DNA from 2 places in the Lentibacillus cibarius genome. Region 2 is predicted to be linked to the other one. Evidence: predicted binding sites of a transcription regulator. Region 2 holds the regulator's gene; the other holds the start of a gene.

Region 1 (12,282 bases), 1.3 Mb from region 2:
CTCCTAGCTAAGAAATATGTATCGTCAGAAATCGAGGTGGCAACTTCATTTTATACATTCTTATCTCTTGAAAAAAGGAGGAGGATAGACCTCCCCCGATATCATCTTATAGTCCTTGTTTACTGATGTAAACGGCGAGGTCAACACAACGTGCAGAATAGCCCATCTCATTATCATACCAAGAAACAACTTTTACCATGTTATCCTCAAGGGTCATGGTTGATTGTGCATCAAACAATGACGAAAACGTGTTGCCTACGATATCGCTGGAAACGACAGGAGCTTCTGTGTAGCCGAGAACACCTTTCAGTTCACCTTCCGCAGCCTCTTTAAATGCGTTATTAACGTCTTCTTCTGTTACATTTTGATCGAGCTCTGCAACAAGATCCGTCAGGGAACCATCTGGCGTTGGCACACGTACCGCCATACCATTTAACTTACCATCTAAATCAGGAAGCACTTTTCCAACAACTTTTGCCGCTCCTGTTGTCGTTGGAATAATGTTTTGCGCCGCCGCACGTGCACGACGATAATCTTTATGCGGTAAGTCGAGAATTTGCTGATCATTGGTATACGAGTGAACAGTTGTCATCAACCCACGCTTCACACCAAACTTTTCATGCAAGACTTTAGCCAGTGGTGCCAAGCAGTTCGTTGTGCACGAAGCATTGGAAACAATATGGTGCTTGGCAGGATCATAATCTTCTTCGTTAACACCCATAACCATTGTCAGGTCTTCCTGTTTACCCGGTGCTGAAATGACAACTTTCTTCGCACCTGCATCAAGGTGTTTTTTCGCGTCATCACGTTGTGTGAAACGACCAGTCGATTCAACCACTATATCTACACCAAGATTTCCCCAACCAAGGTCGGCAGGATCGCGTTCGGAAAGCACTTTGATTTCTTTTCCACCAACAACAATATTTTCACCATTAACGGTAACTTCCTCGTCCAGCGTACCATGCACGGAATCATACTGCAGCAAATGTGCAAGCATATTGGCATCCGTCAAATCATTGACGGCAACTACTTCCACCTCATCATTTTTCAAAGCCTGGCGAAACACATTGCGACCAATACGTCCAAACCCGTTAATACCCATTTTAATTGCCATAAATAATTCCTCCTATATGTTAGTGAATCTTTTTATTTAAAGGGATGAATTATCCCTTAAAATCGCTTCAGCAGCCGCTTCGTCTGTTATGAGCAAGTCACTTCTTCCTTGTTTAAAATAAGAAGTAATTGCTTGTGCCTTTGATTTTCCACCAGCCACCGTAACTACCATTTTCCTATTTTCGGACAAATCATCCAGATGAATACCAATTGTCCGTACCTTATGAACAATCCCACCGGAACCATTGAAATAGTAACCGAATGCTTCACTGACTGCCTTTTCTTCTTCAAGTTTCCGGATTACTTCCTCCGAAGTCTTGCGGCGCTTGGCCATCGTGATTGCATCACCTATTCCGTGTAAAACAACGTCAGCATCTTTAATAAGTTTAAGTACTTCAATAACAGCTGGTTCTTTAATCATGGTCTGATACGAATTTTCACTTAAAGGATCGGGGACATATAATAATCGATAGGTACCATTTGACTGTCTTGCCATTTTGGCAGCAATTGTATTTGCCTGATTTTCTTCCTTTTCCCCGATACCACCTCTGGCAGGGACAAACAAGCAATTCGTTTCATTCGTGATCGCCCCTATCATATCGGCAACCGCAGCAATCGTTGTCCCACCTGTAACTGCAATGGTTTGATTTGAAGTCATATGCTCCTGTAAGTAGGAAGCACATGCTTTACCCATTTCTTGTTTTACCCAATGATGTTCATCACTATTACCGGGAACAATAATAACATTCCTTATTTGTACTTTATCCTTTAGCTGCTTTTCTAAAACACTTAATCCCATTGCCTCATGCATAAAGGTTGCTAATTGATCTATCACTAACTTTCCCTCTTCTGTCAATTGCATACCTTTGGACGTCATCCCAATCAGACCTTGCTTAGAAAGAATATTGACTTCACCACGGATATGCCGTTCAGTAAGGTCAGTATTATCGGCCAGCGCCCTTCTCCCGATTGGCTGGAGGAATTCAATGTTCTGCAGAATTACATAGCGCTGCTGCATAACATCCAGCAAGTCGGGGTATAATTTTTTTTGGAGATTAATTAATTGCATAATAGCCCCCTTAGCTGGTCAGTTTTGGTCCCGGTACATCATTTATCGTCCCACATAGTCCAAAAAAAGAGAGAATTTCTTCTCTATTATTATTATACCACACACACCTGTTTATACAAACATTTTAAATCACATTTCCGTTTTATTCTTCAATGCCCGTTTCAACGCCTCATAACTGATTTCCTCACAATGCAGTTCTGCATCGCCGATTTTCACTGTCGGTATAAGCAACTGATATTCTTCCAGCCACTCATCCTTTTCATAAATATCTCGCTCTTCTATTCGAAAGGAATAGTCATGACGTAATAAATCAAGCAATGCTCGTGCATGATCACATAATGGACAGTTTTGTTTAGTGTAAAAAAGAATGTGTTCCATTGTCGAGTCTCCTTTATTTTCGTTTCGTTGATGCCGCTATTCCGAGCTGTTCACGATATTTGACGACCGTTCGCCGCGCAACATTTATTCCAAATTCCTGCTTCAGCCGGCTTTTGATCACCTGGTCTGACAACGGTTTTCGCTTATCTTCATTTTCTATCAATTCGGCAATTAATTGTTTAATGACAAACGATGTGATCTGTTGCCCATTACTTTGCTTGACACCCGGCTGCAGGAAAAATTTCAATGGAATAATCCCGCGTTTCGTCTGGATATATTTATTAGCTATCGCTCGACTGACTGTTGAAATGTGCATATCCAAATCAGTTGCTAATTCATTTAACGTCAGTGGCTGCAACATAAACGCACCATGAGAAAAGTATAGTTGTTGCTTCTTGACAATCTTTTCAATAACACGTTCAAGGGTATTACCCCTATATCGCAACACTTGCTGCAACCAATTAACTTGGCGATATTTCTCTTTTAGGAAAGTTGTTGCCGCTTGATCATCCGGTTGAAAATGCTTATATGCTTCATTAATTTCAATCTCGGGTGAATACCACTTGTAGAACGATATCTTCCAGTTACCGTCCTCCTCATAGATGTAAGCTTCCGGGATAATATATTCTGTTTTCTTCTCTGATAAGAGCCGCCCCGGTTTTGGATGACAGGACTTAATTCTCTCCACATTCACCGCAGCTTCATCTTCTGTCAAATGAAAATAATCACTAATTGCCGAAATATTTTCCTCAGCCAGCCATTCTAGGTGATTTTCTAGCAGTTCTTCTAGAAATGATACTGATTTATCAAGCTGAAGCAGAATACATTCCTTGAGCGACCTTGCACCAATACCTGCAGGCTCCAATGATTGGACCCATTGTAACGCCTGTTCCGCTTGATCTAGACGTATTTCACACTGCTTAGCCCATGATTCCATGGTAATATCTAAATACCCGTTTTCATCCAGTGAGTCAATACCAAATATAACTACCGGCCGTAACGGTTCCGGCAGCTCTATCGTATAAAGTTGACTTTTCAACCGATCATACATGGACTCCTCTGCCTGATTGATTTCTCCAATTGCTTGTTTATCCCCAACCGCCTGTTTAAAGTTGTTGAACTCATAATCATAGTTTACATCTTCAATCAAGGGATTTTCTTTGGCAATCTCTTGAATGTAATCGACAACTTCTACTCCTGTACATTGAAGCAGCTGAATAGATTGGATAAGCGACTGGTTCATTTTGAGCTGCAGCTTCTGCTCCTGAGCCATTTTCGGCCGCATGATAAGCCCTCCATCCATACTGAATACTTTTAGTTTGCCATAAGATCGACAAAAACGCACGTTCCATCCATATCCCTGGCTTCATTTTGTGACATATATCACATCGTATTAAGTTAGTTGGAGATACAATGACAGTAAACAAACCAAAGTTGGTGAACGCTTATGATTTGGGAATTGCGACAGTTGACATTGTTCATCCATATCCTGCTAGCAATCACTTGGGTTGGCGGCGTATTTTTTATAGGATGGGGGGTCTTCCCAGCTGTCAGGAAAATGGCCTTTGTACAGCAACGCCAATTACTACTTGCGCTCATGCAATGGTCGCACAAATTATTAACAGCAGCAGGAATTGGGGTAATTGTCACCGGATTATTGCTTGGAACGATATTTGGTCCAATTGAAACCTGGAATAACATATGGCAAACAAGCTACGGAAATATATGGATAGCAGCATTTACTACCGGCAGTTTGACACTGCTTTGGGGTATGTTCATCGGATTCAGACAGGCGATAAGCGTGCTATCGAATGTTACTTTATGGGAACAAGCGGACCGCGGGGATAAAAAGACTTTATACAAGGCACTTTCCAAAGTTGCCATTACCGAGTCCGTTGAAGGTGTTGGTTTTATCGTGCTTATTGTGTTGATGGTTTTACTATAAAAGGAGGCTGATACAAATGTTATCTTCTGCTATCAATCGTAAACAAGAAATATATTATTACCGTGCATCATGGTTGCAACTGTTTCGACCGATGACACTGACGGGAACAATCACCCCGATTCTTGTCGGTACCGGAATAGCTGCTATGCATGAATCGATCCGATTTTCTGTATTTTTAGCCATGCTCATTGCTTCTTTATTGATTCAATCCGCGACAAACCTTTTTAATGATTACTACGATTTTCAGCATGGACAGGACAAGGCAAAATGGACGACTGACCAATCTAGTGCGAGCGGCCCACCACATGCTGCCGTTCTATACACCGCCATTTTAATGATTAGTGCTGCAGTGCTCATTGGAGCCTGGCTTGCCTATCAAAGTAGCATTTGGATTATTCCAGTCGGCATTGCTAGTATTATTTTCGGATATCTTTACTCGGCTGGTCCACGTCCATTGTGTTCCATTGGGTTAGGAGAGACGGTAGCGTTCACATTTCTCGGACCGATTGTTACAATATTGAGTTATGTTGTTCAAGGGAACGCATTAAGACTGGATATCCTTGCTATCTCCCTACCGTTTGCATTGATCATCGCTTCAATGATTTTGACTAACAATATACGAGACATAGAGAAAGATCACACCTTCCGTCATACACTAGCAACAACACTCGGACGCTTTAAGGCTGTAAATTTGCTGACTGCCTTGCTTACGCTTAGCTATATCACTGTTATAGGATTAGTAGTTAGCAATGTTGTTCCATGGTCGGCTACACTTGTTTTATTAGCTTTACCATTGGCCTTCCGACTTCGCTGGTCTTTTCGGAAAAAAGCCAAACGCGCAGAGGAGTTAGCAGGTATGAAATGGGCAGCATGGCACCATTGGGCATTTGGACTATTATTCGCAATCGGTGTATGGTTATAAGTCAATAATCTTAATATATACAATTTGGTATTATTGCAACAATCACATCCGGAATTATATTTAGTCAATGTTTCCAGATAAACCAATTACGAAACGGCAGGGATAGCGGGCCTCTTCCCTGTCCCATCTGGAATTAATGCTTTTCACGTGTTTCAAAAGACTACTTTTTTAACTAAAGATATTGACATTATTAGTTATCAGTCGTACAATAAATATTGTCGTTATAAAAAACTAGGCTCTCGCTTCTATTAATTTTTCCAGCTAACGAGCTAACCAATGCGGAAGTAGTTCAGTGGTAGAACACCACCTTCCCAAGGTGGGAGTCGCGGGTTCGAGTCCCGTTTTCCGCTCTAGTACGGGAAGTAGCTTAGTTTGGTAGAGTGCCACGTTCGGGACGTGGAGGTCGCAGGTTCAAATCCTGTCTTCCCGACCATTCCAATACATGAGTGCATAACATTTATACTAATTATATAAACGGGGCCTTAGCTCAGCTGGGAGAGCGCCTGCTTTGCACGCAGGAGGTCAGCGGTTCGATCCCGCTAGGCTCCATCACAAAAAGGAAAGTGGAGTGACAACATGTCGCTCCGCTTTCCTTTTTTCTGTTTCCTAATTCAAAGACGGACACAGAGGACAGATTCATGAACCTGTTCGGCGCCTAAAAGAAAGGAAATAACTGCAATATAAACAGCACGAGGGCTCCGAGCAGAGCAGTCATCGGCAGTGTGATGACCCACGTAACGACCATACGTTGCGCAATGCCCCAATTAACGCCTTTTATGCGATGAGAAGTTCCCACCCCCATGATCGCAGTGGAAATGACGTGTGTTGTACTGACCGGCAAGTGAATGAGAGTCGCACCAAAGATCGTAGCGGCACCGGTCAAATCAGCAGCCACACCGTTTACCGGACGGATTTTCATAATTTTGCTGCCAACCGTTTTGATGATACGCCAGCCGCCTATCGATGTTCCCAATGCCATGGCAGTCGCACAACTCAACTGTACCCAAAACGGCACCTCTGTCGTCGTATGCACCCCACCGACAATGAGCGCCATCGTAATAATCCCCATGGACTTCTGTGCATCATTGGTGCCATGAGCGTACGATTGAACAGCTGCAGTGACCATCTGAATACGGCGGAATTGTTTATTGGTTTTGGCTAGATTTCGATTTTTAAATACAACCTTAATAATCGAATAAAGAATGTAGCCAACGACAAATGCGATCACCGGGGAAAAAATCAGCCCCTCAATAATGGAAATAAAACCACCGTACTGCACGGCACTAAAACCTTCCGAGGCAATAACAGCTCCAGCAATCGCACCAATAATAGCGTGCGACGAACTACTCGGAATCCCAAATAGCCACGTAATCAAATTCCAGGTAATAGCTGAAATTAACGCAGCAAGAATCATGGTTGTCCCATTTTGCAGGTCAAATGGATTCGCTATGCCGCTCGTAATCGTTTGTGCTACACCTGTGAATGTCAGTGCACCAAGAAAATTCATGACCGCCGCCAATATAATAGCACGCCTCGGGGTAAGGGCTTTAGTTGATACAGACGTTGCGATAGCGTTAGCCGTATCATGAAATCCATTGATAAAATCAAATATAAGTGCAAATATAACAATAAAAACAACAACGAAAAGTAAACTATTCATAACCGTATGATGCCCCTTATCACGCGTTCTTCATGATGATACTTTGCATAATATTAGCAACGTCCTCGTAATCATCCGCAATTTGTTCCAATGTTTCATAAATTTCCTTGTACTGGATTACCTTTATCGGGTTCGCTTCATTTTGAAATAACCCCTTCATGGAATTGCGATATAAATCGTCGCACTTGCTTTCATAATCCTTTATTTGAATCGCATGCTTTTCCATGTCTTTTAAGTTACTATCCGCAAACAATTCAAGAGCCAACGAAATTTCTTTGGAACATTTTTGAATATAATCGGTAAACTGATCAATATATTTATCGGACGAATAAATTTGATGAATATCCATTAATGCCGTGAATTCTTCCATCCCATCAATCAAATCGTCAAGGTTCATCGTCAACTGCATAATGTCTTCACGTTCAATCGGCGTGATGAACACATGGTTCAGATGCTGAAGGATGCCATGCACTTTTTCATCTGCTTCCGTCTCATACTGTTTCATCGTCAACGCGAATTCCTGCAGTGTATTATCATCCTTCACCTTAAATGTAAGAAAATAGTCTGTCGCTTCACTAAGATGTTTAGCAAAGTCCACTAAATATGCTGTAATCTTGTCCGGCTTTTTATTAAAAATACCCATGTGCGACCCCCCAAATAAGATTTAAGCAAACATATAACTCGACTTCTACGCAAATTATTATACGCTTTTCCCATTCATATTGCATCCTTTAATACTACCTACTACTTAACTTAGCTAAAAGTCTACAGCTTACCCGTTAACTAACTGGTGAAATAAGAACATATTGCGCAATACTTCTTCAACTTCGCCTCGCCAATTAACGTTCCGAGAACACCGTTTGAACAGCTTATTTGTAATAAGTGTGTTCAGGTTTACGAAGAATAACAACTTTACAAATAATAGTTTATCAGCAGAAATTAAAACAAAGTACTTGTTAAAAAGTGATTTAGGCGTTATAATATCAATTGTGTTTGCAAAGATTATTAATCGAATGCGCTCGTAGCTCAGCTGGATAGAGCACTGGTTTCCGGTACCAGGGGTCGGGGGTTCAAGTCCTCCCGGGCGCGCTATAATGAAGACAAGACAAGCGATGCACCTGATGCGAGTTCCTTGTCTTTTTTTGTGTAAATAAAGGATGAAGAATTCTCCTTCTTATCTAGCTGGTGTGTTTGACTCATGCCAGTGGAATTATTGGTGGTGAACATCAGTCAATACATAGTGTTTATGTTTGTTTTATAATATCGTTCATAATTTTTATTCTTTGAAGTTATACATAAATAAATACAGACTTCCCTAGTAAAAGGTTTATTTTCCCAATTATAGGGAATGATGATTAAAGAATTTTTTAGGGAGGATAGGCTACTTTTCATTTGACCTTTTTTGACCTATTAGTTATGATTAAATTATCCGATATATGGATGAATTAGCTATATAAGGAGGAAGAACACATGAATCTGATACCAACAGTTATTGAACAGACAAACCGTGGGGAACGTGCATATGATATTTACTCACGCCTTTTAAAAGACCGTATAATCATGCTTGGTAGCGGAATTGACGATAATGTGGCTAACACAATCGTTGCACAGCTACTCTTTTTGGAAGCGGAAGATCCGGATAAGGACATCTCTCTTTACATTAACTCACCAGGTGGCTCTATAACTGCCGGCATGGCAATTTATGACACAATGCAATTCATCAAATCCGATGTGTCAACAATCTGCACTGGTATGGCGGCATCAATGGGGGCATTTCTACTTGCAGCTGGTGAAAAAGGTAAACGTTATGCACTACCAAACAGTGAAGTGATGATTCACCAACCATTGGGCGGAACACAAGGTCAAGCATCTGACATTGAAATCCATGCGCGCCGTATTATTGAAATGCGCGAAAAACTGAACAAAATTCTGTCCGAACGCACTGGTCAACCAATAGAAGTAGTTGAACGGGATACAGATCGCGACAACTTCATGTCCGCTGAAGAGTCCAAGGAATATGGACTAATTGACAAAGTATTGAAGCGGCAATCCGATAAAAACTAATACTATTATAGAGAATTCGGCATTCGCTGCGTTTTATAAGTGGGTGCCGGATTTTTTGTGTACTTGAAAGGGCTGCATACACTTTCATACAGCCCTTTCATTCTATCAATTTACATCCAATTTTTTAGCAATCTGAAGTGACTTCCCGTTTATCATACGGTTGTTTTTGAAACAAAGGTAATTAAATTATGCAATGCTGTTTCTTCATCTGCGCCTTCTGCAATAAGTTTGATTGTTTCCCCAGTAGTAATTGCTAAGCTCATCAATCCCATGATACTTTTTGCATTCACCCGTTTCCCATCTTTTTCGAGAAATAAATGTGCGGTGTATGTGTTTGCCTCCTGAACAAATTGGGCTGCGGGCCGCGCCTGCAAACCGGAAGCAAGCTCAACCTTGACTGATTTCTCAACCAATAGTTACATCCTCCCTCTGACTGCAATGGTTTTCAATTCTATAAAAAATAGCAGCAAGTTTCACACTTCAACTGCCTGCACAGGTGTACCCATGTATGCAATTAAAATCATGTGAATGACATGCCACTTATCTTCATCTAAGTTTAAAGCTATTATAGCACATTCCCCTAGATTATTCACTTCTTTGAAACCGCTCTTTCTTCCCTTAGTTTTTCGGCAAATTCGTCAATTTTCTTCAGTCGGTGATTCACACCGGATTTGGAGATTTTCCCGTTGGAGATGAGTTCTCCTAATTCTTTTAATGTGATATCCTGATGTTCAACCCTCAATACTGCAATTTCCCTAAGTTTTTCTGGGAGCACATCAAGACCGACCGTATTTTCAATAAATTGGATGTTTTCGATTTGACGGAATGCCGCACCAATGGTTTTGTTCAGATTGGCCGTTTCACAATTGACAAGTCGGTTTACTGAATTGCGCATGTCACGGACAATCCTGACATCCTCAAACTTAAATAAAGCATTGTGTGCGCCAATAATGCTTAAAAACTCTGTAATTTTCTCTGCCTCTTTTAAATACGTTATATACCCTTTTTTTCGTTCAAGCTGTCGAGCTCGAAGCTGGAAATCATTCAAAAGCTCCGTCAATGCATCATTATGCTCCTGATAAGCATTAAAAATTTCCAAATGATAGGAGGAAGTTTCCGGATTATTGATGGATCCACCTGCTAAAAAAGCCCCCCGTAAGTAGGATTTTCTGCAGCAGTCACGATCCAGATACTTATCAGGTATTTTCCGAGTAAACGTATATGGACCTTGCAAAACACCCAAATCAGTAAGCAATTCTTGAACATCTTCTTTCATGCGGACAATATACACATTATTCTTTTTCAGTTTCATTTTCTTTCGAACGAGCAATTCAACAGGAACAGAATATAACGATTTAATTAATGTATAGATACGTCGGGCAATCGCTGCGTTTTCCGTTTGAACATCAAGCGTATAAATGTTTCTAGCCATCGATAGGGCTCCGTTCATTCTGATGAGTGCTGCAAGTTCAGCATATTCGCAACATGTGTCCAATTCGATTCCGGTTAGTTCTTTTTTTATTTCTGAAGCAAAGGACAATCCCGCACACCTCCCTGTTCATTCTTCACCAGCTTATTCCCGATCAATAATGGAATATAGCAGTTTTGCTATTTTCTCTTTATCGTGACGTAACGTCGTTTTTGATGGATTAATAATATCACCTTCAATGATCTCAAGTCCCATATCTATTAGACGGTCGGTATCATAAACAACAGGGGTTGCATTCTCTTCTGCATAGACATCACGGATATGTGGACTGATTGGTTCATTGTGAACAACAATCGAATCAATACACGTCTCTCCGGTATGTTTACGAATGGCCTGAATATGGTCAGCTGCAGTATATGCTGTTGTTTCCCCTGCCTGTGTCATTACATTGCATACATAGACGACCTTACCCTTTGTTCGTGTGAGGGCTTCGTCCATTTGCGGTATAATCATATTAGGCAAGATACTTGTATACAAGCTACCAGGGGCTATCACGACCAAATCTGCATTTTCCACGGATTCCACTGCATGCGGAAGCGGCTGAACTGGCTCCGGACTTAAAAAAACACGCTCGATCTTTTTATTAGCCAAAGGAATATTCGATTCACCCGAAACGACGGTATCGTCTTCCATTTTGGCATGCAATGACAAGCTCTGGTTCGAAATAGGGTAAATATTCCCCTTCACATTCAAAACACGGGAAATTTCTTTAATACCAGTGAAAAAGTTGCCCGTAATCGACGTCATTGCTGCAAGAAGCAGGTTCCCCATCGAATGTCCGGAAAGTCCGTTTCTAGCATTAAACCTATGCTGAAACAGATCCAAAAGCATCGGCTCTGCATCAGATAATGCCGCAATAACATTACGTATGTCACCAGGTGCCGGTATCGCCATTTCATTCCGCAGACGTCCGGTACTCCCACCATCATCAGCAACCGTTACAAGGGCAGTTAACTCGATCGGCAAGTTTTTCAGACCACGTAGCAGGACGGGCATCCCCGTACCACCACCGATCACCGTAACATTTGGTTTATTTCCACGACCCATATTAAAAACCCTTTCTTTTGTCAATATCACGATGACTGACATGGGTAATATAATTTGTTGCAAGTTGTTTAGCGAAGTGTTGAGCGATAGCTACCGAGCGATGCTGCCCGCCAGTGCATCCAATCCCGACGACAAGCTGGGACTTGCCTTCTTTCTTATATTGGGGGAGCATAAACTGGAGTAAATCAAGCACCTTTTCATTAAATTTATGCGTGTCAGACCATTTGAATACATAGGAAGACACTTCGGAGTCCAATCCTGTCAACGGCTGCATTTGCGGTACATAATGCGGATTTGGCAAAAACCGTACATCGAACACCAAATCAGCATCAATTGGTATACCGTACTTATAACCAAACGACACCATATTAACTGAAAAAATTTCCTGTTTATCTTCCATGTATGCGTTTAGTATTTTTTCTCTTAATTGTTTTGGCTTTAACGTCGTCGTATCAATAATTCGTTGCGCCCTGCCCCGTAATTCATCAAGCATGGCGCGCTCCTTTTGAATACCTTCGAGTGGAAGGCCATCTGCGGCCAGTGGGTGGGAACGCCTCGTTTCCTTATACCTGGTTACAAGTTCCTCATCTTTTGC
Region 2 (12,282 bases):
GCAAACCGACACAGGTAGGCGCGGAGAATATCCGAAGGTGATCGGGAGAACTCTCGTTAAGGAACTCGGCAAAATGACCCCGTAACCTAGGGAGAAGGGGTGCTCAGGCTGAGTCTGAGCCGCAGTGAATAGGCCCAAGCGACTGTTTACCAAAAACACAGGTCTCTGCGAAGCCGAAAGGCGAAGTATAGGGGCTGACACCTGCCCGGTGCTGGAAGGTTAAGGGGATGCGTTAGCCTTCGGGCGAAGCGTTGAACCGAAGCCCCAGTAAACGGCGGCCGTAACTATAACGGTCCTAAGGTAGCGAAATTCCTTGTCGGGTAAGTTCCGACCCGCACGAAAGGTGCAACGACTTGGGCACTGTCTCAACGAGAGACCCGGTGAAATTATACTATGCGTGAAGATGCGCATTACCCGCGACAGGACGGAAAGACCCCGTGGAGCTTTACTGCACCTTGATATTGAATGTTGGTACAGCTTGTACAGGATAGGTGGGAGCCGTCGAAGCGTGAGCGCTAGCTTACGCGGAGGCACCCGTGGGATACCACCCTGGCTGTACGAACATTCTAACCCAGGGCCGTCATCCGGCCCGGAGACAGTTTCAGGCAGGCAGTTTGACTGGGGCGGTCGCCTCCCAAAAAGTAACGGAGGCGCCCAAAGGTTCCCTCAGAATGGTTGGAAATCATTCATGGCGTGTAAAGGCACAAGGGAGCTTGACTGCGAGACCTACAAGTCGAGCAGGGACGAAAGTCGGGCTTAGTGATCCGGTGGTTCCGCATGGAAGGGCCATCGCTCAACGGATAAAAGCTACCCCGGGGATAACAGGCTTATCTCCCCCAAGAGTTCACATCGACGGGGAGGTTTGGCACCTCGATGTCGGCTCATCGCATCCTGGGGCTGTAGTCGGTCCCAAGGGTTGGGCTGTTCGCCCATTAAAGCGGTACGCGAGCTGGGTTCAGAACGTCGTGAGACAGTTCGGTCCCTATCCGTCGTGGGCGCTGGAAGTTTGAGAGGAGCTGTCCTTAGTACGAGAGGACCGGGATGGACACACCGCTGGTGTACCAGTTGTTCCGCCAGGAGCACAGCTGGGTAGCTACGTGTGGTAAGGATAAGTGCTGAAAGCATCTAAGCATGAAGCCCCCCTCAAGATGAAACTTCCCATCACTTCGAGTGAGTAAGATCCCTCAGAGACGATGAGGTTGATAGGTCCGAGGTGGAAGCGTGGTGACACGTGGAGCTGACGGATACTAATCGATCGAGGACTTAACTACTACTATGGTCGTTGAATCACACTCTTATTTAGTTTTTAGGGTGTAAATGTAAAAAAACCCTTGCATTTTCCGAAGAAAATGCTATAATAGTTCTTGTCTTTAAATATAGTGACTAACAACATTCCAACATGTCTGGTGGCGATGGCGGAGAGGACACACCTGTTCCCATGCCGAACACAGCAGTTAAGCTCTCCAGCGCCGATGGTAGTTGGGGCCTTGCCCCTGCAAGCGTAGGACGCTGCCAGGCATATACTCTGTTTGGAGGATTAGCTCAGCCGGGAGAGCACTTGCCTTACAAGCAAGGGGTCGCAGGTTCGAACCCTGCATCCTCCACCATTATAGTGAACAGTTATAGACAAGCCATATTATGCCGGCCTAGCTCAACTGGTAGAGCAACTGACTTGTAATCAGTAGGTTGGGGGTTCAAGTCCTCTGGCCGGCACCATACATTAGAGCCATTAGCTCAGCTGGCAGAGCATCTGACTTTTAATCAGAGGGTCGGAGGTTCGAATCCTCCATGGCTCACCTTTTTGCGGGTGTGGCGGAATCGGCAGACGCGCTAGATTTAGGATCTAGTGTCTTACGACGTGAGGGTTCAAGTCCCTCCGCCCGCACCACTTAATAACATTGCCATTTGCGGAAGTAGTTCAGTGGTAGAACACCACCTTGCCAAGGTGGGGGTCGCGGGTTCGAATCCCGTCTTCCGCTCCATAATATGCCATGTAAAACCGCGCCGGGGTGGCGGAATTGGCAGACGCACAGGACTTAAAATCCTGCGGTAGGTCTACTACCGTGCCGGTTCGAGTCCGGCCCTCGGCATCAGAGGCGCCCGTAGCTCAATTGGATAGAGCGTTTGACTACGGATCAAAAGGCTAGGGGTTCGACTCCTCTCGGGCGCACCATATTAACGGGAAGTAGCTCAGCTTGGTAGAGCACATGGTTTGGGACCATGGGGTCGCAGGTTCAAATCCTGTCTTCCCGACCATTGTGGGGCCTTAGCTCAGCTGGGAGAGCGCCTGCTTTGCACGCAGGAGGTCAGCGGTTCGATCCCGCTAGGCTCCACCATATTTGATGATTCGCTCTTTGAAAACTGAACAAAACAGCCAGTATGACAAAAGATGTCAGAGGTGAGGAGTCAGATTTTAAATCATTTGATTTAATGAAGACTTCAATCCCCTGAATTAATTTTAAAGCTAAGACATGAAGACTGATTGGTGTCAGTCTTATCACAAACTTTTTTGAGAGTTTGATCTTGGCTCAGGACGAACGCTGGCGGCGTGCCTAATACATGCAAGTCGAGCGCGGGAAGCAGGCAATTGCCCTTCGGGGCATGCGCCTGTGGAACGAGCGGCGGACGGGTGAGTAACACGTGGGCAACCTACCTATAAGATCGGGATAACTCGCGGAAACGTGAGCTAATACCGGATGATACTTTTTCTCGCATGGGAGAAAGCTAAAAGGCGGCTTTTAGCTGCCACTTACAGATGGGCCCGCGGCGCATTAGTTAGTTGGTGAGGTAAAAGCTCACCAAGGCGACGATGCGTAGCCGACCTGAGAGGGTGATCGGCCACACTGGGACTGAGACACGGCCCAGACTCCTACGGGAGGCAGCAGTAGGGAATCTTCCGCAATGGACGAAAGTCTGACGGAGCAACGCCGCGTGAGTGATGAAGGTCTTCGGATCGTAAAACTCTGTTGCCAGGGAAGAACAAGCATTGTTCGAATAGGGCGATGCCTTGACGGTACCTGACCAGAAAGCCCCGGCTAACTACGTGCCAGCAGCCGCGGTAATACGTAGGGGGCAAGCGTTGTCCGGAATTATTGGGCGTAAAGCGCGCGCAGGCGGTCTTTTAAGTCTGATGTGAAATCTCGTGGCTTAACCGCGAGCGGTCATTGGAAACTGGGAGGCTTGAGTGCAGAAGAGGAGAGTGGAATTCCACGTGTAGCGGTGAAATGCGTAGAGATGTGGAGGAACACCAGTGGCGAAGGCGACTCTCTGGTCTGTAACTGACGCTGAGGCGCGAAAGCGTGGGTAGCGAACAGGATTAGATACCCTGGTAGTCCACGCCGTAAACGTTGAGTGCTAGGTGTTAGGGGGTTTCCGCCCCTTTGTGCTGAAGTTAACGCATTAAGCACTCCGCCTGGGGAGTACGGCCGCAAGGCTGAAACTCAAAAGAATTGACGGGGGCCCGCACAAGCGGTGGAGCATGTGGTTTAATTCGAAGCAACGCGAAGAACCTTACCAGGTCTTGACATCCTCTGACAGCGGTAGAGATACCGTGTTCCCTTCGGGGACAGAGTGACAGGTGGTGCATGGTTGTCGTCAGCTCGTGTCGTGAGATGTTGGGTTAAGTCCCGTAACGAGCGCAACCCTTGATCTTAGTTGCCAGCATTCAGTTGGGCACTCTAAGGTGACTGCCGGTGACAAACCGGAGGAAGGCGGGGATGACGTCAAATCATCATGCCCCTTATGACCTGGGCTACACACGTGCTACAATGGATGGAACAAAGGGAAGCGAATCCGTGAGGTGAAGCAAATCCCATAAAACCATTCTCAGTTCGGATTGCAGGCTGCAACTCGCCTGTATGAAGCCGGAATCGCTAGTAATCGCGGATCAGCATGCCGCGGTGAATACGTTCCCGGGCCTTGTACACACCGCCCGTCACACCACGAGAGTTGGCAACACCCGAAGTCGGTGAGGTAACCATTTGGAGCCAGCCGCCGAAGGTGGGGCCAATGATTGGGGTGAAGTCGTAACAAGGTAGCCGTATCGGAAGGTGCGGCTGGATCACCTCCTTTCTAAGGAATATATAAACGGAAGCTTCTTGTCATCGATATACTATCGGTAGACATTGAAGTTAGATTATAAAAGTCATACTCGGTTGTTTGGTTCAGTTTTGAGGGAGTGAACCCTCATTGTAGCCCACCATATATGGTGGCGTTATTTGCACCTTGAAAACTAAATAAGAGTAAAGTATTCAACGACATCAAGCAAAAAGCTTAAGCGACTGTTTATAGGAGCTGAAGCTGGATTAATAGTTAAGTGATCAAGGGCGCACGGTGAATGCCTTGGCACTGGGAGCCGATGAAGGACGGGACTAACACCGATATGCCTCGGGGAGTTGTAAGCAAACTGTGATTCGGGGATTTCCGAATGGGGGAACCCGCTGTCCGTAATGGGATAGTATGCGTATCTAAATACATAGGATACGCAAGGCAAACCCGGGGAACTGAAACATCTCAGTACCCGGAGGAAGAGAAAGCAAACGCGATTTCCTGAGTAGCGGCGAGCGAAACGGAACCAGCCCAAACCGAAAAGCTTGCTTTTCGGGGTTGTAGGACACTCCATCGGAGTTATCAAGAAACTGCTTAGACGAAATGGCCTGGAATGGCCGGCCAAAGAAGGTAAGAGCCCTGTAGTCGAAAGGCAGTTTCCTCCGGAGTGGATCCTGAGTACGGCGGAACACGAGAAATTCCGTCGGAATCCGGGAGGACCATCTCCCAAGGCTAAATACTACCCAGTGACCGATAGTGAACCAGTACCGTGAGGGAAAGGTGAAAAGCACCCCGGAAGGGGAGTGAAATAGAACCTGAAACCGTGTGCCTACAAGTAGTCGGAGCCCATTTATGGGTGACGGCGTACCTTTTGTAGAATGGACCGGCGAGTTGCGTTCGTATGCAAGGTTAAGTGGAAGACACGGAGCCGCAGCGAAAGCGAGTCTGAACAGGGCGATGAAGTATACGGGCGCAGACCCGAAACCGTGTGATCTACCCATGTCCAGGGTGAAGGTCAGGTAACACTGACAGGAGGCCCGAACCCACGTATGTTGAAAAATGCGGGGATGAGGTGTGGGTAGGGGTGAAATGCCAATCGAACACGGAGATAGCTGGTTCTCTCCGAAATAGCTTTAGGGCTAGCCTCAAGGTATACGTTCTGGAGGTAGAGCACTGATTGGACGAGGGGCCCTTATCGGGTTACCGAATTCAGTCAAACTCCGAATGCCAGCAACGTGAAACCTTGGGAGTCAGACTATGGGTGATAAGGTTCATAGTCGAAAGGGAAACAGCCCGGACCGCCAGCTAAGGTCCCTAAGTATACGTTAAGTGGAAAAGGATGTGGCGTTGCCCAGACAACCAGTATGTTGGCTTAGAAGCAGCCATCATTTAAAGAGTGCGTAATAGCTCACTGGTCGAGTGACGCTGCGCCGAAAATGTACCGGGGCTAAACGTATCACCGAAGCTGCGGATTGTTCTTACGAACAATGGTAGGAGAGCGTTCCAGGTGCTGTGAAGTCAGACCGTGAGGACTGGTGGAGCGCCTGGAAGTGAGAATGCCGGTATGAGTAGCGAAAAAAGAGTGAGAATCTCTTTCACCGAATGCCTAAGGATTCCTGAGGAAGGCTCGTCCGCTCAGGGTTAGTCGGGACCTAAGCCGAGGCCGAAAGGCGTAGGCGATGGATAACAGGCAGATATTCCTGTACCACCTCGTGAGCATTTGAACGATGGGGGGACGCAGCAGGATATGGAAAGCGCACCATTGGAAGTGTGCGTCCAAGCAGTGAGGAAGTTGGGCAGGCAAATCCGTCCAATAATTCCAAGCTGTGATGGGGAGGTCAATTGTGACCGAAGTTCCGGATTCCACACTGCCAAGAAAAGCCTCTAGTGAGTTCACAGGTGCCCGTACCGCAAACCGACACAGGTAGGCGCGGAGAATATCCGAAGGTGATCGGGAGAACTCTCGTTAAGGAACTCGGCAAAATGACCCCGTAACCTAGGGAGAAGGGGTGCTCAGGCTGAGTCTGAGCCGCAGTGAATAGGCCCAAGCGACTGTTTACCAAAAACACAGGTCTCTGCGAAGCCGAAAGGCGAAGTATAGGGGCTGACACCTGCCCGGTGCTGGAAGGTTAAGGGGATGCGTTAGCCTTCGGGCGAAGCGTTGAACCGAAGCCCCAGTAAACGGCGGCCGTAACTATAACGGTCCTAAGGTAGCGAAATTCCTTGTCGGGTAAGTTCCGACCCGCACGAAAGGTGCAACGACTTGGGCACTGTCTCAACGAGAGACCCGGTGAAATTATACTATGCGTGAAGATGCGCATTACCCGCGACAGGACGGAAAGACCCCGTGGAGCTTTACTGCACCTTGATATTGAATGTTGGTACAGCTTGTACAGGATAGGTGGGAGCCGTCGAAGCGTGAGCGCTAGCTTACGCGGAGGCACCCGTGGGATACCACCCTGGCTGTACGAACATTCTAACCCAGGGCCGTCATCCGGCCCGGAGACAGTTTCAGGCAGGCAGTTTGACTGGGGCGGTCGCCTCCCAAAAAGTAACGGAGGCGCCCAAAGGTTCCCTCAGAATGGTTGGAAATCATTCATGGCGTGTAAAGGCACAAGGGAGCTTGACTGCGAGACCTACAAGTCGAGCAGGGACGAAAGTCGGGCTTAGTGATCCGGTGGTTCCGCATGGAAGGGCCATCGCTCAACGGATAAAAGCTACCCCGGGGATAACAGGCTTATCTCCCCCAAGAGTTCACATCGACGGGGAGGTTTGGCACCTCGATGTCGGCTCATCGCATCCTGGGGCTGTAGTCGGTCCCAAGGGTTGGGCTGTTCGCCCATTAAAGCGGTACGCGAGCTGGGTTCAGAACGTCGTGAGACAGTTCGGTCCCTATCCGTCGTGGGCGCTGGATGTTTGAGAGGAGCTGTCCTTAGTACGAGAGGACCGGGATGGACACACCGCTGGTGTACCAGTTGTTCCGCCAGGAGCACAGCTGGGTAGCTACGTGTGGTAAGGATAAGTGCTGAAAGCATCTAAGCATGAAGCCCCCCTCAAGATGAAACTTCCCATCACTTCGAGTGAGTAAGATCCCTCAGAGACGATGAGGTTGATAGGTCCGAGGTGGAAGCGTGGTGACACGTGGAGCTGACGGATACTAATCGATCGAGGACTTAACTACTACTATGGTCGTTGAATCACACTCTTATTTAGTTTTTAGGGTGTAAATGTAAAAAAACCCTTGCATTTTCCGAAGAAAATGCTATAATAGTTCTTGTCTTTAAATATAGTGACTAACAACATTCCAACATGTCTGGTGGCGATGGCGGAGAGGACACACCTGTTCCCATGCCGAACACAGCAGTTAAGCTCTCCAGCGCCGATGGTAGTTGGGGCCTTGCCCCTGCAAGCGTAGGACGCTGCCAGGCAAAATAATAAGGAGGCTGATCCATACAATTATGGGTCAGCCTCTTTATATTAGATTAAAAAATATTGGGAGCAAAATTACCGATTACTTTTTTTATCGGATACCATCTAATTGAATATTTACTGAGATTGCATTTTAAAATGACGGATAAATATAATGGTGAGAGGAGGGGAGACATATGAGTGAATATATGGATCAGCTTATCGGGGATCACTTTTTAACCATTATGATAAGAATTATAATTGCTTTAGTCTTGTCTGGATTAATCGGATTTGAACGGGAATTGAAAAACCACTCCGCCGGGTTTCGGACACATATTTTGGTTGGGGTGGGCTCATGTTTAATGATGCTTCTTTCTTTGTATGGGTTTGAATCGTTAATTGATGCATATGATAATATTCGGTTTGACCCGGCACGTATTCCCTCTTATGTCATTAGTGGTATTGGTTTTTTAGGTGCCGGTACTATTATTGTTAATGGGATGACAATTCGCGGTTTGACAACTGCTGCGTCAATTTGGACAGTTGCAGGTCTAGGGTTAGTTACCGGCGCTGGTATGTACGCACCCGCAGTAGTAACAACATTTATTATTCTTTTGAGTCTTATTTTTTTAAATAACTTGGAACGGTTATTTAAGAAAGGAAAATCATCGTACCTCATTGAAATAGCGGCAATGCCCGGACTGGAACTCAACAATGTAGTAGCAATTTTTGAGTCACACCATTTGACTATAAAGCACGTCGAAGTCAATCGGACAGAGGATAATCTTCGCAACATATTTATAACAATTGTTGCTGATAAGGGGTTGGATCGTGTTTCCCTTTTCGAGGACATAACAAAACTTGATTATGTTAAAAGTGCTGCTGAACGGCAATAAATTTAAACCTTGTATCATACAGGTTTTTTTAAAAGGATCAGAATCTATAAAATTTGGCGATATAACTTTTACTTGCAAGGTAAGCCACGTTCAGCTCCGACGTACAGGACGTGCTAGCTTAGGTGTTGCGACAGGACGTCGCGTTCTTAGTCTGCAAGGGAATTTGCGCCTTTGTTTATACCATTGATAATCTGCTGTGCTTGAATTAGTTTACATTAAGCTGTTTCTTCAAATGTTTCATCTGACCCAGAATTGTCTATAATAGGAATAGATATCCCTTGCATCTCAGTGTGTATATCGTATAATAAAAGTAAAGTCAAAGATAGTCAAAGTCAAATTAAATAAATGATAGGAAAAATATACGAGTTCACTCATATGGTAAGAGGAGGAGGGTTTATGCGGAACATCTCGGACATCATTGAAGAATACTTAAAGCAGATTCTAGAAACCGCCGGTAAAGATGCGATTGATATAAAACGCAGCGAGCTTGCTGATCGGTTTCAATGTGTTCCGTCACAAATCAATTATGTGATTAAAACACGCTTTACTATGGAAAAAGGATATATAGTAGAGAGTAAACGCGGAGGTGGTGGCTACATCCGTATCATCCGGATTAAGCATCAGGATGGGGCGGACTTAATTGATGATATTATAGGTATGATTAACCCAAGCTGTTCACAGCAGGCGGCGTTTGATGTAATGGAGCGATTGCTGGAGGAAGAGCTTGTTACCAAACGTGAGGTAAAAATTATGCTAAGTGCTATTGAAAGGGAAACACTCGCTTTTCAGCTGCCTTTGCGTGATGAAATTCGCGCGCGGATTATGACTTCAATGCTAACCACTTTAAAATATTTGAATAAATGATAAGGGGGGAACAGTCATGGAATGTCAGGAATGTCACCAACGTCCTGCAACGCTTCACTTCACCCAAGTTATTAATGGTGACAAAACCGAGGTGTATGTATGTGAGGTATGTGCTAAAGAAAAAGGCTACATGACTTATCCAGAGGAAGGATACTCATTACACCATTTGTTGTCAGGACTATTTACTTCAACGAATGAAAACCAGCAAAATACGGCACGACAACAGATGAGTAATTTGCAATGTCCACAATGTGAAATGACACTGTCAGAGTTTAAGCGAGTTGGAAAATTTGGCTGTTCACAATGCTATCAGACATTTGAAGACTATCTTGATCCAATCTTTCGCCGTGTACATAGCGGCAACACAACACATCATGGAAAAATTCCTGCCCGTAAAGGTGGGGATATGCGTATCAGAAAACAGGTTGATGCCTATAGGGATGAATTGCAGCGGTTAATAAAAAATGAAGCGTTTGAGGAGGCCGCGACAGTCCGGGATAAAATTAAAGAGCTAGAAAAGGAAATAGGGGGTGACGAGGCATGACACTGCAGCAGTTTATGAATGAGGCAATCAGCCCATGGATGCGAGAGGATGGACCTGATAGCGATATTGTTTTAAGTAGCAGAATTCGACTAGCACGAAACTTTTCCCAATATTCCTTTCCAATCCTGGCTGATGAGTCTGATTTGGAGCACATCAGTTCCTTTATCAGGGAGGAATATGAGCATCAGTCATTCCAGGATTATCAGGAGTTTTCATTTATACCTATTCAAAAACTGTCGCCAGTGGAGAGACGTGTGCTTGTGGAGAAGCATTTAATTAGTCCACACCTAGCAGAGCAGGATCATTCATCAGCCGTATTGATATCGAAAAATGAACAAGTATCGATTATGGTCAATGAGGAAGATCACCTTCGTCTTCAGCTTTATTATCCTGGTTTTCAGCTTACAAAAGCACTTGAAAAAGTCTTTGAATTAGATGATTGGCTGGAAGAAAAGGTGAACTACGCGTTTGATGAAAAGCGTGGTTACTTAACTGGTTGTCCCACAAATGTCGGAACAGGGATGCGTGCGTCCGTTATGATGCACTTGCCTGCACTAGCGTGGACACAGCAGATTAATCGGATGATACCGGCAATCAATCAACTAGGCCTTGTCGTACGTGGTATTTATGGAGAGGGCAGTGAAGCAAAGGGAAATGTCTTCCAGATATCAAACCAGATCACTCTTGGCAAATCAGAAGAAGATATTGTTGAGGACTTGCAAAGTGTTGCCGGTCAGCTTATTGAGCAGGAGCGTAAAGCAAGAAATAGGATAATGGAACAGTCAGCAAAGCGTCTCGAAGACCGGATATACCGCTCGTATGGGATATTGGCTTATAGCCGTATTATTGAGTCTAAAGAAGCGGCATCCTGTTTATCAGACGTAAGACTTGGTATTGACTTGGGTGTTATTGAGAATGTTTCAAGAAGTATATTGAATGAATTAATGGTGTTGACACAGCCGGGATTCCTGCAGCAGTATGCTAAAAAGTCGCTGGCCCCCAATGAACGTGATGTATTAAGAGCATCCCTTATTCGTGAACGTATACAACTGGAAAATTAGTTAGGAGGAGAAATAACTATGATGTTTGGACGTTTTACAGAACGAGCGCAAAAGGTGCTGGCGCTTTCCCAAGAGGAAGCTGTACGCCTCGGACATAATAATATAGGAACCGAACATATCCTGCTCGGCCTTGTCAGTGAAGGTAACGGAATTGCAGCTAAAGCATTGGAATCGCTAGGCTTAGAGGTCGCCAAAATTCAGGAAGAGGTGGAAAAACTGATCGGTTCCGGGAAACAACCGATGCAGACGGTTCATTACACCCCAAGAGCTAAGAAAGTAGTCGAGTTGTCACAGGATGAAGCACGTAAACTGGGGCATTCCTATGTTGGTACCGAGCATATTTTGCTTGGTCTCATACGTGAAGGTGAAGGTGTTGCGGCACGTGTGCTGAATAATCTTGGTGTCAGCCTGAACAAGGCACGCCAACAAGTACTCCAACTGTTGGGAAGTAATGAATCGCAAGCTGGTCGTCAGGGTCGTGGCGCACAGTCATCAAATGCTAACACACCAACACTCGATTCACTGGCTCGTGATTTGACTGAAAGTGCGAAAGAAGGCAATGTTGACCCTGTTATCGGCCGTAGTAAGGAGATTGAGCGGGTGATAGAGGTTCTTAGTCGCCGCACAAAAAACAATCCGGTCTTAATTGGGGAGCCAGGAGTCGGTAAAACGGCCGTTGCGGAAGGTCTGGCACAACAAATCGTCCAAAATGAAGTACCAGAGATACTGCGGGACAAACGGGTGATGACCCTTGACATGGGTACTGTCGTAGCTGGGACGAAATACCGTGGTGAATTCGAGGACCGACTTAAGAAAGTAATGGAGGAGATACGCCAGGCATCCAATATCATATTATTCATTGACGAATTGCATACATTGATTGGAGCGGGCGGCGCAGAAGGTGCGATTGACGCTTCCAATATACTAAAGCCAGCTTTATCTCGTGGTGAACTACAATGCATTGGCGCTACCACGTTAGATGAATACCGTAAATATATCGAAAAGGATGCAGCACTCGAACGCAGGTTCCAGCCGATTCAAGTCGACGAGCCAACATTGGATGAAACGGAGCAGATTTTACAAGGGTTGCGCGACCGTTATGAAGCACACCACCGTGTAACAATCACTGATGAGGCGATTGAAGCGGCCACCTCATTGTCCGATCGTTATATTACAGACCGTTTTCTGCCTGACAAAGCCATTGACTTAATCGACGAGGCGGGATCTAAAGTTCGTTTGCGTTCCTATGCGATTCCCCCGGATTTAAAAGAGTTGGAGCAGAAGCTCGCGGACGTGCGAAAAGAAAAAGATTCTGCCGTACAGAGCCAAGAGTTTGAGAAAGCTGCTTCTTTGCGTGATTCAGAACAACGGCTTCGTGAAGAACTAGACGAAACAAAGACACAATGGAAAGAAAAGCAAGGACAGGAGTCGTCGGAAGTGCTAGTGGAAGACATAGCGAAAG

Evidence for each region. The regulator CtsR, encoded in region 2, represses protease genes until heat stress. The targets are predictions, from matches to a motif close to ATGGTCAATAAAGGTCAAACA.
Region 1: clpP (ATP-dependent Clp endopeptidase proteolytic subunit ClpP) is a predicted target of CtsR. The motif match lies at 8,477-8,497, and genes of this name have one in related genera.

Annotation. Positions count from the first base shown of each region.
Region 1 is NZ_VCIA01000001.1:733,759-746,040, forward strand. Features, by position in the region: gene gap (type I glyceraldehyde-3-phosphate dehydrogenase) at 107-1,114, opposite strand; gene FFL34_RS03700 (sugar-binding transcriptional regulator) at 1,151-2,185, opposite strand; gene FFL34_RS03705 (glutaredoxin family protein) at 2,312-2,560, opposite strand; gene rpoN (RNA polymerase factor sigma-54) at 2,574-3,845, opposite strand; gene FFL34_RS03715 (V-type ATP synthase subunit I domain-containing protein) at 4,008-4,505, shown strand; gene menA (1,4-dihydroxy-2-naphthoate octaprenyltransferase) at 4,522-5,427, shown strand; tRNA gene FFL34_RS03725 (tRNA-Gly) at 5,706-5,777, shown strand; tRNA gene FFL34_RS03730 (tRNA-Pro) at 5,784-5,860, shown strand; tRNA gene FFL34_RS03735 (tRNA-Ala) at 5,904-5,976, shown strand; gene FFL34_RS03740 (inorganic phosphate transporter) at 6,083-7,087, opposite strand; gene FFL34_RS03745 (DUF47 domain-containing protein) at 7,107-7,724, opposite strand; tRNA gene FFL34_RS03750 (tRNA-Arg) at 8,103-8,176, shown strand; gene clpP (ATP-dependent Clp endopeptidase proteolytic subunit ClpP) at 8,558-9,151, shown strand; gene FFL34_RS03760 (HPr family phosphocarrier protein) at 9,304-9,564, opposite strand; gene whiA (DNA-binding protein WhiA) at 9,741-10,691, opposite strand; gene FFL34_RS03770 (gluconeogenesis factor YvcK family protein) at 10,725-11,687, opposite strand; gene rapZ (RNase adapter RapZ) at 11,689-12,282, opposite strand, start outside.
Region 2 is NZ_VCIA01000001.1:2,010,616-2,022,897, forward strand. Features, by position in the region: rRNA gene FFL34_RS09565 (23S ribosomal RNA) at 1-1,271, shown strand, start outside; rRNA gene rrf (5S ribosomal RNA) at 1,403-1,518, shown strand; tRNA gene FFL34_RS09575 (tRNA-Val) at 1,532-1,607, shown strand; tRNA gene FFL34_RS09580 (tRNA-Thr) at 1,641-1,716, shown strand; tRNA gene FFL34_RS09585 (tRNA-Lys) at 1,724-1,796, shown strand; tRNA gene FFL34_RS09590 (tRNA-Leu) at 1,804-1,888, shown strand; tRNA gene FFL34_RS09595 (tRNA-Gly) at 1,908-1,982, shown strand; tRNA gene FFL34_RS09600 (tRNA-Leu) at 2,004-2,090, shown strand; tRNA gene FFL34_RS09605 (tRNA-Arg) at 2,097-2,173, shown strand; tRNA gene FFL34_RS09610 (tRNA-Pro) at 2,180-2,256, shown strand; tRNA gene FFL34_RS09615 (tRNA-Ala) at 2,261-2,336, shown strand; rRNA gene FFL34_RS09620 (16S ribosomal RNA) at 2,506-4,071, shown strand; rRNA gene FFL34_RS09625 (23S ribosomal RNA) at 4,310-7,228, shown strand; rRNA gene rrf (5S ribosomal RNA) at 7,360-7,475, shown strand; gene FFL34_RS09635 (MgtC/SapB family protein) at 7,653-8,351, shown strand; gene FFL34_RS09640 (CtsR family transcriptional regulator) at 8,748-9,215, shown strand; gene FFL34_RS09645 (UvrB/UvrC motif-containing protein) at 9,232-9,759, shown strand; gene FFL34_RS09650 (protein arginine kinase) at 9,756-10,820, shown strand; gene clpC (ATP-dependent protease ATP-binding subunit ClpC) at 10,839-12,282, shown strand, end outside.